Regions from separate parts of the Aquisalimonas asiatica genome, predicted to be linked through region 1. Evidence: predicted binding sites of a transcription regulator. Region 1 holds the regulator's gene; each other region holds the start of a gene.
What was found. The regulator FliA, encoded in region 1, starts transcription of late flagellar genes. The targets are predictions, from matches to a motif close to GCTAAAGTTNNNNNNNNNNCNGCCGATA.
Positions count from the first base shown of each region.

Region 1 (5,465 bases):
GTCTTGAACCCGGACTGGCGGATCGTCTGCAGCGGTCCCTTGCGGATTCCGCGCAGCGTCAGGAAGTTGCGAACCAGCCGGCGGTGCTGCTGACGGCGCCGCAACTGCGAAGCTGGATCTCGCGTCTGACGCGGCACAACATCGAAGGGCTCAATGTCCTGTCGTACAACGAAGTGCCGGACGAGAAACGAGTCAAAATCGTGGCGTCCATCGGTCAACAACAGGTGGCTCAGGGCAGCTAAGGTGAATTCATGAAGATTAAGCGCATCCACGCCGATACCATCCGTCAGGGGATTCGCCGGGTCCGGGAAGAGATCGGGCCGGAAGCGGTGATCCTGTCCACGCGCGAGCGTGGCCAGGGTGTTGAGGTGATCGCGGCCATGGACTTCGACGAGGACAGTCTGCGCGAGCAGGCGGATCGCGATGATCGCCGGATGTCGTCATCGACGCGCCGCACCTCGGGGAGTGCCGCGGATACCGAGGCGACCAGCGGCACCGCCGACTTTACCGAGATGCTGCGGCGTGCAAGGCAGCAGTCCGGTGTCGGCGCCCCCGAGCCCGGGCGCCGTCAGCGGATTGACGTGCACGTGGACGACCCGTTGACGGAAGACGATCTGAATTCGGGGTCGGCCGAGTCGGCAGCGGTGACCGAGCTGCGCCGGGGGCCCGAGCGGACGGAGCGCCCGGATGAGGTGGCCGGCCGGGACGACGAGTCCGTGGAAGCCATGCGCAGCGAGCTCAAAGTGCTGCGGACGCTGTTCGAGAATCAGCTCTCCATGATGGAGTGGCAGCAGCAGGGCAAGAGTCATCCGGGGCGCACGACACTGCTGCGGCAGCTGACCGAGATCGGTTTCGGCCCGGATGTGTGTCGCCAGCTCGCCAACCGCGTGGACGAGAAGCTGGAGCCCGAACTGGCACTGCGGCATGCGCTGCATACCGTGAAGCGCCATCTGCCGGTGAAAGAGGATGACCTGCTCGACCGCGGCGGCGTGGTCGCGCTGGTGGGCCCCACGGGGGTCGGCAAGACCACGACGGTGGCCAAGCTGGCAGCCCAGTTTGCCCTGCGTCACGGTCGACGCAAGGTTGCACTGGTGAGCACGGACAACGTGCGCATCGGTGCCCAGGACCAGTTGCGCAACTTTGCGCGGATCCTGGGCGTGACGGTACAGACCGCGAATTCCGCCGAAGAACTGGAGACGGTGCTCGCCGACCTCTCGGACAAACGCCTCGTCCTGGTGGACACTGCCGGGGTCAGCCAACGGGACATGCGGCTCGCGGAGCAGTTCACCACGTTGAAGGGCGTGGGTGATCGCATCCGTAGTTACCTGGTTCTGTCGGCGAACACGCAGCTGGCGGCTCTGAACGCGACGGTGAAGTCCTATGGCGGCGTGGCGCCGTCCGGATGCATTCTCACCAAGACCGATGACGCCGCCAGCCTCGGCGCAGCGCTTACCGTGCTGCTGCGCCACCGGCTGCCGGTGAGTTTCCTGGGCAACGGTCAGCGGGTGCCGGAGGATCTCATGCCGGCCGATGCCGGCCGTCTGGTGCAGGATGCGCTGAAACTTGTGGAAGAGTACGGCCAGGAAGTGGACGACGAGCAGATGGCCGTGACCTTCTCGGTGGGTGGGTCGCACTGAGCGGCGCACATCATGGGGTCCCCGCGTCGCAGCGGCAGGAGTTCCCGGGGGGGCGCGCCATGACTGAACAAAGAGCACAGCGTTAATGGATCAGGCATCGAGTCTGACACGGGTCAAGGTGATCGCCGTTGCCAGCGGCAAGGGCGGAGTCGGCAAGACCAGTGTGTCCGTCAATCTGGCCGCTTCACTGGCGAGCGCGGGGAATCGCGTGCTGCTCATGGATGCGGATCTGGGGCTTGCCAACGTGGACGTCCTGCTGGGTCTCGAGACCCGGCACAACCTGTCCCACGTGGTGTCCGGGCAGGTGGAGCTGGAAGACATTCTGATTGATGGCCCGGGTGGCGTGCAGATCATCCCCGCCTCCTCGGGTGTCAAGGGAATGGCGGCACTCAGCGCCGCGGAGCAGGTTGGGCTGATCCGGAGCTTCAGCGAGCTGACCGGCGACTGGGACTACCTGATCATTGACACCGCCGCCGGCATCGCCGACAACGTGCTGACGTTCGCCCGGGCCGCCCGCGAGGTGCTCGTGGTGGCGTGCGACGAACCGTCGTCCATCACGGACGCGTACGCGCTGATCAAGGTACTCAACCGCGATTTCGGTCTACACCGTGTGCACATGGTCGCCAACATGATAGCCAGTGCCGCGCAGGGCCAGGAGCTGTACGGGAAGTTGCTGAGAGTGTGTGAGCGCTATCTGGACCTGACCGTCGCCTACATGGGCGGGATCCCCAGTGATGACGCGCAGCGTCGGGCGGTGCAGCAACAGCAGGCCGTGACCACGCTCTATCCCGGCAGCCCCTCTGCCCGGGCCTTCCGGGAGCTGGCGAAGCGCGTTGACCGGCTGCCCGCGCCAACTCGGGCGGAAGGGCATCTGGAATTCTTCGTGGAACGTCTCATTCAGTACAGTGGTGAAGCTGGGGAGGTGCTGTCATGAGTTCGCGCGCCGCAGCGTACTCGCAGGTGCAGGCGCAGACCGGGGAGAACGACCTGGTCGTTCAGAACGCCCCCCTGGTCAAGCGAATTGCCCATCATCTGCTTGCCCGGCTGCCCGAGTCCGTGCAGCTGGAGGATCTGATCCAGGCCGGCATGATCGGCCTGCTGGAGGCGGCCCGGCAGTTCGACGCCTCCCACGGCGCCAGTTTTCCGACGTATGCGGGGATTCGCATTCGCGGCGCCATGCTGGACGAGATCCGGCGGCTCGACTGGACGCCGCGGTCCGTCCATCGCCGTGGCCGGGAAGTGGCCCAGGCCGTTCGCGAGATCGAAAATCGTACCGGACGCGATGCCCGCGACAGCGAGGTCATGGAAGAACTCGGCATGAGTGCCGATGAGTACCACCAGACCCTGAATGACGTCTCCAGCGCCAAGCTGTTCAGCCTCGATGAGGTCTCTCCGGCCACCGGGGAGACCCGGGAGCATGAGGGGGACGATGAAGGGCCGGAACAGCACATCCAGAATGCCGGGTTCCGCCAGTCCCTGGTTGAAGCCATCGGGACGCTCCCGGAGCGCGAGCAGCTGGTGATGTCCCTGTACTATGAACAGGAGCTGAATCTGCGTGAAATCGGGGAAGTGCTCGGGGTCACGGAATCCCGGGTCAGCCAGATTCATGGGCGGATCATGCTCAAGTTGAGGGCGCGTCTTGCCGATTGGACAGAGTGACCGGGCGTTTGTATCGACCGTCAAAATCGCGACGTGTGCGGCAGAACGCAGGAACGCGCTCCGGCAGGGTGAGAGCGTTAACGAGACACCGACGTGTTCACCGCCTGATTAAAGCAAAGGTGATTGATTGTGAGTCTGGATAAAGACATGAGAATACTGATCGTGGACGACTTCTCCACGATGCGGCGCATTATCAGAAACCTCCTGCGCGAGCTTGGCTTCCAGAACACCCAGGAAGCCGATGACGGCAACACGGCGCTGCCCCAGCTCAAGAAGGGAGGCTTCGACTTTCTCGTCACGGACTGGAACATGCCGGGCATGGACGGGCTGACGCTGCTCAAGCACGTCCGTGCGGACGACGACCTCAAGCATCTTCCGGTGCTGATGGTGACCGCAGAGTCCAAGCGTGAACAGATCATCGAAGCGGCCCAGGCGGGCGTGAACGGTTACATCGTCAAGCCGTTCACCGCGGCAACGCTGGAAGAGAAGATCAACAAGATCTTCGACCGTATCGAATCGGCCGAGTGAGGGCAGGCGCATGACGGACGGCAGCCAGGATCTTGCCGCCTACGAAGCCAAGGCTCGCGAATTGCTGTCCTCGATCGAGGCCGGTGACGGGGAGGCCGTGGGCGAGGCGCTGGATGAGTTGACCCGCCTGCGCGAGACGGAGTTGTTCCGGGAGGTCGGCAAGCTGACCCGGGAGCTCCACGAGGCGCTGAAATCCTTCCGCCTGGACGGCCGGCTGAGCGACATCGCCGTCTCCGAGATTCCCGATGCCCATCAGCGGCTGAATCACGTCATCGAGCTGACCGAGAACTCGGCGCACCGGACGCTGACCGCGCTGGAAGAGTCCCTTGAGACTCTGTCCGGCATCAGCAGCGATGGCAAGACGCTGGCCGCGGAGTGGAAGCGGTTCCGCTCACGGCAGCTGTCGGCCACCGAGTTCCGCGGGCTCGGCCAACGGCTTGACCAGTTCTTCGAGCGCCTGGAGACCGAGGGCGACGCCATCCAGGAGAAGCTGACCGACGCGCTGATGGCGCAGGATTATCAGGACCTTACGGGCCAGATCATCCGCCGTGTCATGGACCTGGTGAGAGAGGTGGAGGACGGGCTGGTGTCCCTGATTTCCATCTCCGCCCCGCGACAGACGCAAGGAAAAGCTACGGAAGACGGGAAATCGGCCGACAAGAACACGGAAGATGCAATGAAACTGGAGGGGCCGCAGGTGCCGGGACAGGAATCGGACTCGGCGGTCAGTGGTCAGGACGAGGTGGATGACCTGCTCTCCAGTCTTGGTTTCTGAGTTCGCGCCGCATTGGTGAGTGGCGGGTCGGAGTGACGGCATCCCGGAAGCCCAGCGCGCGGGCGCGGGCCGGGTATCGCTTGGGGGCTTTATGGCAGTTGATACGCAAGACGACATCGTACAGGACTTCCTCGTGGAGTCCCGGGAGATCCTGGAGGAGCTGGGTGAGCAGCTCGTCCAGCTGGAGCGCGCACCGCAGGACCAGGATCTGCTCAACGCGGTGTTCCGCGGCTTCCATACCATCAAGGGTGGTGCGGGCTTCCTGGGCTTCGACCCGCTGGTGGAGATCTGCCACCGCACCGAAGACCTCTTCAACCTCCTGCGCAACGGTGAGCGCGAGGTCACCGCGGAGCTGATGGACTACGTCCTGCGTGCCCTGGACGTGGTGAACAACCAGTTCAGTGACCTGGGGAACGGCGAGGACCCGCGCGAAGCACCCGAAGAGCTTCTGCGCGCGCTGGAACTCCTGCAGGAGCAGGAGTCGGTGGGTGATGCGCCACAGTCGGCCGCGCCGGCATCCGAGCCTGCACCGCAGGACAAGGCCGGCGACAGCCAGGCCGTTGCAGGTGGCGACGACATTACCGAAGACGAATTCGAGGCCCTGCTGGACGCCCTCGACGAGGACAAGCACGAGCCCGAGGCCCCGGCCACCGATAACGGTGCCAGCGGTGCGTCCGGTGACGACATCACCGAGGACGAATTCGAGGCCGTCCTGGACCAGCTTCACGGCGAAGGCAAGCACGGGGGCGTTCCCAAGGGCTCGAACCCGGACGTGCCGGCCGCGAGTTCGGGCGGTGACGACCTGATCAGCGAAGACGAGTTCGAGTCGGTGCTCGACCAGCTCCACGGCGCGGGCAAAGGCCCCA
Region 1 covers NZ_FOEG01000001.1:794,601-800,065, reverse strand. The annotation lists gene flhA (flagellar biosynthesis protein FlhA) at 1-242, shown strand, start outside; gene flhF (flagellar biosynthesis GTPase FlhF) at 252-1,637, shown strand; gene BMZ02_RS03740 (MinD/ParA family protein) at 1,723-2,571, shown strand; gene BMZ02_RS03735 (RNA polymerase sigma factor FliA) at 2,568-3,296, shown strand; gene cheY (chemotaxis response regulator CheY) at 3,432-3,824, shown strand; gene BMZ02_RS03725 (protein phosphatase CheZ) at 3,835-4,599, shown strand; gene BMZ02_RS03720 (chemotaxis protein CheA) at 4,691-5,465, shown strand, end outside.

Region 2 (5,465 bases), 650 kb from region 1:
AGGAACTGCACGCCTTGTCGGAGCTCGTTGGCGCGCGGTTGCGGCGATCGTTTCACCACCCGCTGTCACCACGACGCCGGGCATCGAGAGGCTGCTGCCTAGGCTTCGATCGGGCCGCGCTGCTCGCCACCCCCGTCAACGACGCACGGATCGTGGTGCTGGATACGGAAACCACCGGCATGCAACCCTACGCGGGTGACGGGCTGGTGGAGATCGCCCTGATCGAGTACCGCGGTCTGGTTCCCACGGGGCGGGAGTTCTGTTCGCTGATCCACCCGGGCCGCCCGATTCCCCCCGAGACCACGGCCATCCACGGCCTCGGCGACGCGGATGTGGTGGACGCCCCCTCTCTGGAGCGGGTTCTCGACGATGTCGTGGAGTTCCTGGACGGCGCACTGCTGGTCGGCCACCACATCGGCTTCGATCTGCGCTTTCTCAATCGGGCCACCCTGCGCCACCTCCACTGCCAGCTACCGTTCCCCGCCCTTAACACCATGGTGCTGTTCCAGGCCTGGACGGGGCGCCACAGCGTATTCTCCCTGGACGACGTTGCCGACGCCTGCGGCATCACCGTTACCGATCGGCACAACGCCCGCGGCGATGCGCTGGTCTGTGGCGAGATCTTCCGCGTGCTGGCCACATCCCTGACCGCCCCGGACGCCACCGTGGCCGACCTGCTTGCGATCAGCCCGCCGGATCCGGAATATGGGCCGCACTACAGTCGCCCCAGTGCCCGCCGCGAGGGCGGCGGCGGAACGGGCTGACCGACGGAACGGAGCCAGGAGAGACCACGTTGCGACGAACACTGCTTGTTGCCGAGGGCACACTTGACCGCCCCCTCGTCAATGTTGCCACCACTGCTGCCGGCTTCAGCGTCACGCTGCTGCTGGGATTCGGCATTCTGCACCTGGGGCTGCCGGGGTGGGTCACGCTGCTGGCTCTTGCTGCACTGCTCATCGGCGTGGCGTGGCTCAAGGGCCGCTACGGTGCCCCGCGTTCATTCCGCGTGGAAAAGCCGGCCGTCGGTGGCGCATTGCGCATCACCGGCCGGTTCGACAACGGGGAGCTGCCCCACAACGCACCGGCGGAACTGCTTCACGCCCGCCGGGAGGGCGACAGCCTGCTCTTCCTGACCCGGCACGCCGACAGCGAACGCACGTTCCACATCCGCAAGCCGGCGTTCTCCCAGCCGGCCATGGACGCACTGCAAACGCTGATGGACGAGATGCCCGAGGCCACGCCGGACGCACTGGAGACCCGCTACAAGAAGGGGCACAACGGCATCAAGGCGTACGATGCCCGCAAGCTGCTCCTGCTACGCTTCACCCAGAAGCCCGGCCACGTCCCGGTCACGCTGGTCATCGTGAGTGTGACGCTGCTGTTCTGGCTGGCCGTTCTCGCTGTTGCCGCGCCCGCTTGAACCATCCGCCGGGCGGTTGACACAGATCAATGGACGGGCGGCGGCGCCGTCCTATGCTGGTCCGAAGCTGAACAGGAGGGACCAGCCCATGATCAACCGTATTCTCGTTGCGATCGACGGCTCCGAACACGCGGACAAGGCCGTTGCCATGGCCGCGGCGCTTGCACACCGTTTCGATGCGGACCTCGCCATCGTGCACGCACTGCTGCGCGGCCACATCCCGCCGGCCATCGCCGAACTGTCATCCGAGCCCATCCCCTCCGTCCCGCCGATGACCATGGGCGGTGCCTCGGTGGACTACCAGGTGCCGGTGGCGGCGCTGGAGGAGATCGCCGGCAAACTCCTGGAGCAGGCGAAGGCCACCGCCACTGCGGCCGGCGTGAAGAACGTCGAAACGTCCTACCACGAAGGCGACCCGGCGCGGGTTCTTCTTGAGGCGGCCAAAGCCCACAACGCCGACATGATCGTCATGGGGTCCCGCGGCCTCGGCAACCTCAGCGGTCTGCTGCTGGGGAGCGTCTCGCACAAGGTCCAGCAACTGTTCGACGGCAGCGTTCTCACCGTCAAGTGAAGCGACAGGGTCCATCCCTCTCCCGGATGGACCCACTCCTCTCCCCCTTCGTGAAGCGCTTCACAAATCGAACGTTTACGCATGACTGACCCGTCAAGTTTTCCCCTCTGACGCCGTTTCTCCTCTGCACAGAATCATAAATAACGCCGTTCGCAACCGCCGCGGCGCCACTAGGGGTGCAATTATGAAACGGGTATCGACGGGTGGGCTGGCTGACAGCCTGGGATTCGCAGGACGGCTGACGGTCATGATCGTATCGCTGGTGCTGGTGTCGATCCTGCTGATCAGCAGTCTGGTCTATGTGCAGTACCGGGACTCGCAGACCGAGGCGGCACTGAACGACCTCTACGGGACGGGTGACGCCTACACGCGGGCGTTTTCGGACTGGCTGACCGCGCGGCAGGACGAGATGCGCTATCTCGCCAGCCTGAATGCCGCCGAAGAACTGGACGCCGATGCCCTCAACCATCTGCTGGAGCGCATCGCCGATGCCCGGGGGTATTACGACACCATCTTCGTGGTGGGCGAGGATGGCCGCGGCATCGCCGGCGTCGCCCATGACGGCGAAGCGAGGGTTCTCTCCGCAGAAGAGGCCCACGACTTCGACGTGGCCGACCGCGCCTGGTTCCAGACCGCCATTAGCGGTGAGGACGTCTTCTCCAATCCGCTGGTCTCCCGGGCCACGGGCAATCGCGTCAGCAACGTGGTCATTCCCATCCGCGACAACGGTCAGGTAATCGCCGTCATGCGCGGGGCCGTCCAGCTCGACACCATTGTCGAGCAGGTGGAGTACATGGCGGACGACCAGTCATTCGAGGTCTACCTGGTGGACGGCGACGGTGAAGCCGTGACCGACGCCGCGTCCGTCGACGGCGTCGGCTCAAACGTCAATACCGAGGCGGCGCGAGGGGTTGTTGCCGGCGAGAGCGGTGTCGGGGTCTATGCCAACGCCGCCGGTGAACAGGTGGCGGGCAGCTACAATCCCATTCCCCTCCTTGACTGGGGCCTTGTCATGGAGATTCCGGAAGCCGAGGCACTGGCCGAGGTGCGGCGCATCTTCTGGATCGTTTCCGCCATTGCCACGGTGATCCTGCTCATCTCCATCCTGGCGAGTCTTGGTATCGTCCGCTCCATCACCCGCCCCCTGGGCGGCGAACCGAAGTACGCCGCCGAGGCGGTTCACCGGGTCGCGGACGGCGACATGGCCACACCCATCCAGCTGCGGGCCGGTGACACCGACAGCCTGCTGGCGTCCATCGCCAACATGCAGGAAAACCTCCGGACCATGATCCGCGAGATGTCCAGCTACGCCGACGAAGTGGCCTCCGCCGCCACCGAGCTGACGCAGGTGAACCAGGAGACGGACAAGGGCATCCAGCAGCAGCGGGACCAGCTCTCCAGCGCGGCAACGGCCATGAACGAGATGACCGCAACCGTGGAGGAAGTGGCCAGAAACAGCCAGTCCGCCGCCGACGGTGCCAACAACACGTCCAGCGAGGCGCAGGATGGCCGCGAAGTGGTCACGAAGACCATGTCGGCCATGAGCACCCTGTCGGAGCAGATCGGCGAGACCGCCGACGTGATGGCCACGCTGAAGCAGGAGAGCGACAACGTGGGCACGGTGCTGCAGGTAATCGAGGACGTGGCCGAACAGACCAACCTCCTGGCCCTCAACGCCGCCATCGAGGCGGCCCGAGCCGGCGAGCACGGTCGCGGCTTCGCGGTGGTGGCCGACGAGGTGCGCTCCCTGGCAACCCGGACCAAGGACTCCACCAACGAGATCCAGAGCATCATCGAGCAGGTCCAGGTCAGTGCGGGCCGGGCCGAGCAGTCCATGCAACAGAGCCGGGATCATGCCGCGGAGAGCGTGGGTCAGGCCGAGCACGCCGGCGAGTCACTGGAGCGCATCACCGGTGCGGTGGCCAACATCAACGAGATGATCCAGCAGATCGCCAGTGCCGCCGAGGAGCAGAGCGCCACGGCCAAGGAGATCAACGAGAACATCCACAACATCACCCAGGTGGCGGACGACAATGCCCGCAGCGTGGTGCAGTCCACCGAGGCGAGCGAGTCCATGGCGCAGCTGGCCGAGAAGCTGCGGCAGATCACCCACCAGTTCCGGCTCTGAGCCGGAACCGCTACAACGTATTGCGGCGTTTGCGGGGCGTGTACAGCAGGGTGTCCATGCCCCACTCTCGCCGCAGTGTCAGCGGGCCGCCGGTATAGGCCGGAAAACCGGCTCCGAACAGGGCGGCAACATCCACCATGTCGTCGTCGGCCACCAGCCCCTCCTCGCTGCAGCGGGCCGCTTCCTCGACGATGGGGTTGACCAGTTTGCGGGCCAGGCTCGGAAACTCCTGCTCGCCGCCCGGCGGCACGCTCGCGGTGACACGGCGGCCGTGCTTCCAGTCGTGGAAACCCTTGCCGGACGCCATCCCCGTGTGGCCGGCATCCACCAGCTCGCGCAGCTTGTCCGGGACGGTGCGACCCAGCGCCTCGGCCATGGCCACACAGACGTCCAGGCCGAGAGCGTCGGCCATTTCCAGAGGGCCGATCGGCATGCCGAAATCAAGCGCAGCACCGTCGATGACCTCCCGGCGCGCACGCTCGTAGATCTCGGCGGCCTTGAGCATGTACGGCAGCTTCAACCGGTTGATGATAAACCCCGGCGCGCTGCGCACCCGCAGCGCCAGCTTGTCCATGGCGGCGGCCAGGGCCTGTGTGCGGGCCAGTGCAGCCTCGGCCGTGCCGGCGCCACTCACCACCTCGACCATGGTCATGCGCTCCACCGGATGAAAGCAGTGAAAGCCGGTCAGGCGCTCGGGGTTGCGCATCGCCGACGCCAGATCATCAATCATCAGCGTGGTGCTGGTTGTCGCAATCACTGCATCCGGCGCCAGCACCTCCTCCAGCGCCGCATACAGGACCCGTTTGGCCTCGGCATCCTCGTCGATGGCCTCGATCACCACATCCGCTTCAGCGATGGTGTCCGCGGCGGACGCCACATGGAGACGCCCCCGCGCCTCCTCCACCAACGCCGCATCCGCAAGCCGCTGCTGGAAGATCGTCCCGGCCCGCCGATGCAAGCCATCCAGCGCGGCCGGGTCCTCTTCATGCACCGTGACCTGCCGGCCGTGCGCCGCCAGGACGGCAGCGAGCCCGGCGCCGATGGCACCACAACCGATCACGTGAACGACCTGCGGCACGGCCACGTCAAGCTCGCGCGCCTCCCGCCGCAGCCGGTCCTGGAGCAGGTAGGTACGAACCAGGTTCAGGGCGCTGGGTTTGCGGATCAGCTCCAGCAGCGACTCTCGCTCTGCCCGAAAGCGCTCGCGCAGGCGTCGGCCCGCCGCCCGGCGCCACAGCCGGAGGATGGCATAGGTGGCGGGGAAGTTCTCCGGGCGCGCCTGTCGCTGCAACTGGGCGTCGAGATAGCGATAGGTCACCCAGCGGGCCGGCGCGAGGCGCACCAGC
Region 2 covers NZ_FOEG01000001.1:145,761-151,225, reverse strand. The annotation lists gene BMZ02_RS00775 (3'-5' exonuclease) at 15-764, shown strand; gene BMZ02_RS00770 (hypothetical protein) at 794-1,420, shown strand; gene BMZ02_RS00765 (universal stress protein) at 1,509-1,991, shown strand; gene BMZ02_RS00760 (methyl-accepting chemotaxis protein) at 2,176-4,119, shown strand; gene BMZ02_RS00755 (3-hydroxyacyl-CoA dehydrogenase NAD-binding domain-containing protein) at 4,130-5,465, opposite strand, start outside.
Region 2: BMZ02_RS00760 (methyl-accepting chemotaxis protein) is a predicted target of FliA. The motif match lies at 2,083-2,110, and genes of this name have one in related genera.

Region 3 (5,465 bases), on a different contig from region 1:
CCTGCGGGTCAACAGTGATACCGACCGCACCGAGACGATTGCCCTTGTCCCCGACGTGGACGCCGTGGTCCGCCTCGACGCGCCGGACTGCTGCGAACGCGCGGCGCGTCGCGTGCTCGGTGATTACGGCTTCCGCGTGGCCGATGATGCACCGGTGACGTTGCGTTTCCAGCTGGACCAGACCTATCTCACCGAGGTCTCGGGCGAGGCGTATTACCGGCTGCAGGGAGAGGTGGAGAGCCTGCGCGACGGCGACGTGGTCGCCAGCAACAGCGCCACCCTGCGCCAGGTGGGCGAGAGCGCCGTCGATGACCGCTCGGCCGCCGTGATCGGCGCGCTTACCCGCGCCATCATCTCCGGCGAGCGCGCCCGCACCCTTTTTCAGGACACCAACCACAACCACTGACGTAGCAGGAGGAATCCCATGGGGATGACAGTCGTGAGTCGTAGCGCCAAAGGTCTCGTTTTCGCATCGTTCAGCGCCATGGTGCTGGGGGGCTGCGCCATGATGGGCGGCCAGCAGGAGGCCGAGGAGACCGATCCCATGGCCGACCAGCGGGTCATGGAACCGGACTGGTACATGCCGGGCAACAATGACGCCGGGGACGGCGGTGTCTACGGCTATGGTCAGGGCGAAAGCGAGAGCCGCCGACTGGCGGAGAGCCAGGCCCAGGCCGAGGCCCGCCGCAGCGTGGCAACGGCCATCGCGGGCGAGTCCGCCGGCGTTCTCGAGGAAACCTCCGGCGACATGGACGGTGATGTCGTGGAGACGGCCCGGGAAGCCTACGAGAGCTTCTTCGATCAGGAACTGTACGGCGTTGAAGTGGACCGCCGCGAGCTGCTCCAGGACCCGGACACCTCGGAGTACCGGGCGTTCTACCGCGTGCGCGTGGAAGGCGAAATCTTCGATGCCATGCTGGACGCGGCCATGAACGACGAGCAGCTCAGCTCCACGATCCCGCAGCATGACGACGCCATGGAGGCCCTGGATGAGCGGCGCGACTGATGCTCTGATGCGGCGCGCCGGGCTTGTCGTGGTGCTGGCCTTCGCGGTGGGGGCCGTGGCTGGTTGCACCACCCCCGGTGACATCGCCGATGAGGTCTCCGAGCAGGCGGAGAAGGAGCGCGACAGGCAGAACGCCGAGCGCTCGCACCGCGAGGGCATGGGCAGTCTGGAAGACCGCCGCTAGCGCCTGATGGCCGCCCTGTCGCGGGTGTTCGGTGGCGATGTGGCTGTTCGGGCCGCAGCCACCGACCCCGCGGCACGGCGATGGCCGGGAAACCCCGCGCCGAGACGTGACTTGACATGCCTCGCCATCGGTTGGAGAATCCCGCTTCCGCAGTATCGTGGCTACGTAGCTCAGTTGGTCAGAGCATCGCACTCATAATGCGAGGGTCGGTGGTTCAAATCCACCCGTAGCCACCATTTTTTTGTTTCTAAGATGGTTACGCTATCTTGGCTGCGTCTGGTACAAAACAGAGGGCCAGGATGACGGTACATAGAGCGCCTTCCTTCCTGCTCCACAGGCCGTCTGGCTGGTACTTCCGCTACGTCGCGCCCCATCGTCTGCGCCCCAGTGTGGGCCTCAGTGAACTGAAGGTCTCACTAAGGACTCGTTCTAAGGTGGTCGCTAAATCTAGGGCAAGACGGCTGGCGGTCATCTCGACTTTTAACCGGTCAGATATTCGGGGAGAGGTCATCTGCCCGAAGGCTCCAGGAGGGTGGTGTCTGCGCATGGGGAAAGGCTGGGGTATCCTCGTGTCGCACCCGGTTTTTCTTGACGGCCGCGACACGGGACGGACCGATGACTAATCAGTTTTCATAACCCATACGCCATCTTCACCTTTCACGAAGACTCCCTTGTATGGAAGGTCCTCGTTTTCAAAATGAAGCGTACCCTCAATTTGTAATTCCTGGTTATCGAAATCCCTCTCGTATCGACTGAATTCAATATCCTTGAAGGTCCCGCGTTCGTCTATGATATCAGCAAAGCCCTCTTCCCATTCCTCCTCCTCTGGGAGGAACTCTGCCGGATCCTCATCGCTGGGAAGTACATGCCTTTGTGCGGCGACCAAGAAGTCATATCCGGCTTCTTCATGATAAAGCCCATTCAAGACCTTCTTTTCAAACGCCACAATATCGTCAAATGATTTCAGCTTTGGGAAATCAGGTTCGCTGGAGCATGCAGCCATAGCTAACGCAAAAGTGGTCATGACAGCGACTGTACGTATCTTTAATTGCAGCATGTATAAAATCCCCTTTAAGCTTTGGTGCGTGTTGTGGTGAATGCTTTTCTGTATGGTTTTCGCTCTGGCGGCTCACCGGCACGACATGAGCCTCAGCGAAGCCAGACAGGCCCGTGTCAACGACATGGTCCGGCTGATCAATAATTCCCCCCAAAGAACGACCCGATAGAGAATCCTGTGAGAGGATTAAATGTAAAAGAGACACTTATTCTAAAGGGTAGGGGATCTTAATGGCCCGTGCATATGGGTGTCCATAGGCCGAACATCTTCTTCAGGATTTGAATCTTAATATTGTGAATTGGATCGCAACTGGGAGCCTGTTCTTTGTGCGTTTCCAGCGAGCACGGCCGGATAGTCTTCAAGGTCTGTGTGATCGCTGTGGGTGTGAGCACCGAGGGTTGCCGGGACACCCCTTCCCCTGCGCTTTCTTCTCACGTGTTCCTTTTGTAACTATCTGATTCGCAGCCGGGTTCGGTTGTGCCCGTAGCCACCATTTGTTCCGGGGGCGACAGTCCCCGGCCCTCACCGCATGGGGCCGGGCGCCCCACCGATGTGGTGACCGGATCACCATCGACCGACTCGCCCCGGCTTCGCGCATCCAAACCGCTCGTCCGTCTTCGTTCAACCTCCGCACCGACCTGCCGATACTCTCCTGAAGCACTCGCAAAACAACGTTATTTCAGGGGTGGGTTCATGTTGGCATCTCTCCGGAAGCTGCGCGTCAGCTATCGTATCTGGCTCATTCTCGCCGTTGCGATCGCGGTATTCGTGGTCAACGCCGTTCTGACGCTGAGTTCCACGCGGGCCTCGCTTCAGGAAGAGCGGCTGTCGCAGGCAGTCGCGGTGAACGAGACCGCCATTGCGATCATGGAGCACTTCCACGGTCTGGAGCAGGCGGGGGAGATCGACGAGGAGACGGCCCGGGAGCAAGCCCTGGAGAGCCTGCGGGGTATCCGTTATCTCGGCGAGGAGTATTTGTGGGTGCATGACGAGAACAACATCATGCAGATGCACCCGGTGTCGCCGGAGCTGGAGGGCGACGATCTCACCGAAATGGACGACGGCACCGGGAACGCCTTCGTTCAGCGCATGACCCGGGAGGTGCTGGAGTCCAGCGACGGTCGCTCCCGAGTCGCGTACATGTGGCCGCGTCCGGGTGAAGAGGAAGCCATCGAGAAAATTTCCGAGGCCCACCACTTCGAGCCCTGGGGCTACGTGATCGCCAGCGGCGTCTACATGGCCGACGTCAACGCCGCGGTGAACCGTGAGCTGGTGAACGGCATCGTGACCAGTGTCATCGGATTGGTGCTGGTGGGCGGTATCGGTTGGGCCGTCATCATCAGTGTGACCCGCCCGCTACGCGCGACCATCGGCGGCATCGAGAAGGCCGCGGAGGAGCCCGTGGACCTTACCGCCCGGTTGGACGAGTCGGGCCGTGACGAGCTCACCGACCTGTCGCGGACATTCAACAGGCTGTTCGACACGCTGCAGGGCGTGGTGAACCAGGTGCGCGAAGGCAGCGACACGCTGGCGCAGTCGGCGGAGCAGCTGCGTGACCTCACTGGCGACGCCGACAAGAACAGCCGCCAGCAGCAGGAAGACACCGACGAGCTGGCCAGCTCCATGAACGAAATGGCCGCGACCGTGCAGGAAGTGGCGCAGAACGCCAGCTCCGCTGCCGAGGCGGCGGCCGAGGCCCAGTCCGAGACCCAGTCGGGCGCCGAGACGGTGTCCTATACCAAGGATGCCATCGGCAACCTGGCCCGGGAGCTGGAGGAGAGCCGCGATGCGGTCAACCAGCTCGCCAGCGAATCCGACAACGTGCAGACGGTGCTGGAGGTGATCAACGGCATCGCCGAGCAGACCAACCTGCTGGCCCTGAACGCCGCCATCGAGGCTGCGCGTGCAGGGGATCACGGCCGCGGGTTCTCGGTGGTGGCCGACGAGGTGCGCACGCTGGCGCAGCGCACACAGCAGTCCACTCAGGAGATCCGGGACATTCTCGAGCGGCTGCAGAGTGGCTCGCGGCAGGCGGCGGAGTCCATCGAGGCGCGTACCGAGAGCGCCCGGCACACGGTGGAGCGCTCCAACGAGACCGAGACGGCGCTGGGGACGATCGCCGGTGCCGTGGACGGCATCAGCGGCATGAATACGCAGATTGCCAGTGCCGCCGAGGAGCAGTCTGCGACGGCGGACGAGATCAACCGGCGGGTGAGCGGCATTCGGGATGCGGCCATGCGCAGCGGCGAGGCGATGGACAAGGCGCGCTCGGGAGCGGACGACCTCAACGCCATGGCCGAGCAGCTGCGCCAGGCAGTCGCGCGCCTGCGCGCCTGACGGCCGCTGCCGCTGCGACCGGGCCGGTGCGCGCCCGCATGGGTGCACCGGCCTTGTGTTTCGCTACAATGGCGCTGAACCGTCGCAGAGGAGGCGCCATGTACGAGTTCGTGCAATACACTGCGGCCGACGTGATGACTTCACGGCCGGTGACCGTTCAACCCGAGGCCACCGTCGGGGATGCCCAGGCGCTGTTCGAGCAGCATGGCTTCAACGGCATGCCCGTCACCGATGGCGGCGGCGCGCTGGTTGGTTTCGTCACCAAGATGGATGTCCTTCGCGCGTTCACCCTGCGCCCGGATTACATCGTGCCGCCCTACAACCTGATCATGCGCGACACCGTCGACCGCATCATGACCCGTGACCCGGTCTCCGTCGCCCCCGACTGCCCGCTCACACGCGTCCTTCAGCGCCTCGTGCAACTCGGCGTCAAGAGCCTGCCCGTGATGGACGCTGATCAACTGGTGGGCGTCGTGGCCCGGGAAGACGTGCTGGGTGCGCTGCGGAAAGCGACGGCGTAGTTCTCGCCACAAGCGTCCGTGGCCCTGCAGTCCGCTGCCGCAAGACGTCGAGCGCGATTCCCGCTGACGGTGGACCTGAAGGTCCACCCTACGAGAAATGGTTCTGGGGGCTGGCACCATTCGGCCTGCTTGGTCACAAAAAAACCCCGCAATGCGTGCGGGGCTCTTAATCATTCTTCGGGCAAAAGCCTAATCGATGCCGCCAGAGTCACACTGGGAAACATATGCTTCGTCCACGTCAGTGGTGCAAGTCCATTCACTATCGTCGTTGTTCCATGTGTACCTGACCGTGTCGCCGGCAAGATTAGGACTTACGTCTCGATCCTCGGCCCCGAACTCATACTCGAACCAACCTTCAAA
Region 3 covers NZ_FOEG01000011.1:39,285-44,749, reverse strand. The annotation lists gene BMZ02_RS16500 (LPP20 family lipoprotein) at 1-406, shown strand, start outside; gene BMZ02_RS16495 (hypothetical protein) at 425-1,006, shown strand; gene BMZ02_RS16490 (hypothetical protein) at 990-1,190, shown strand; tRNA gene BMZ02_RS16485 (tRNA-Met) at 1,350-1,426, shown strand; gene BMZ02_RS19445 (DUF6538 domain-containing protein) at 1,490-1,813, shown strand; gene BMZ02_RS16480 (hypothetical protein) at 1,810-2,247, opposite strand; gene BMZ02_RS16475 (methyl-accepting chemotaxis protein) at 2,941-4,584, shown strand; gene BMZ02_RS16470 (CBS domain-containing protein) at 4,683-5,105, shown strand; gene BMZ02_RS16465 (pilin) at 5,295-5,465, opposite strand, start outside.
Region 3: BMZ02_RS16475 (methyl-accepting chemotaxis protein) is a predicted target of FliA. The motif match lies at 2,867-2,894, and genes of this name have one in related genera.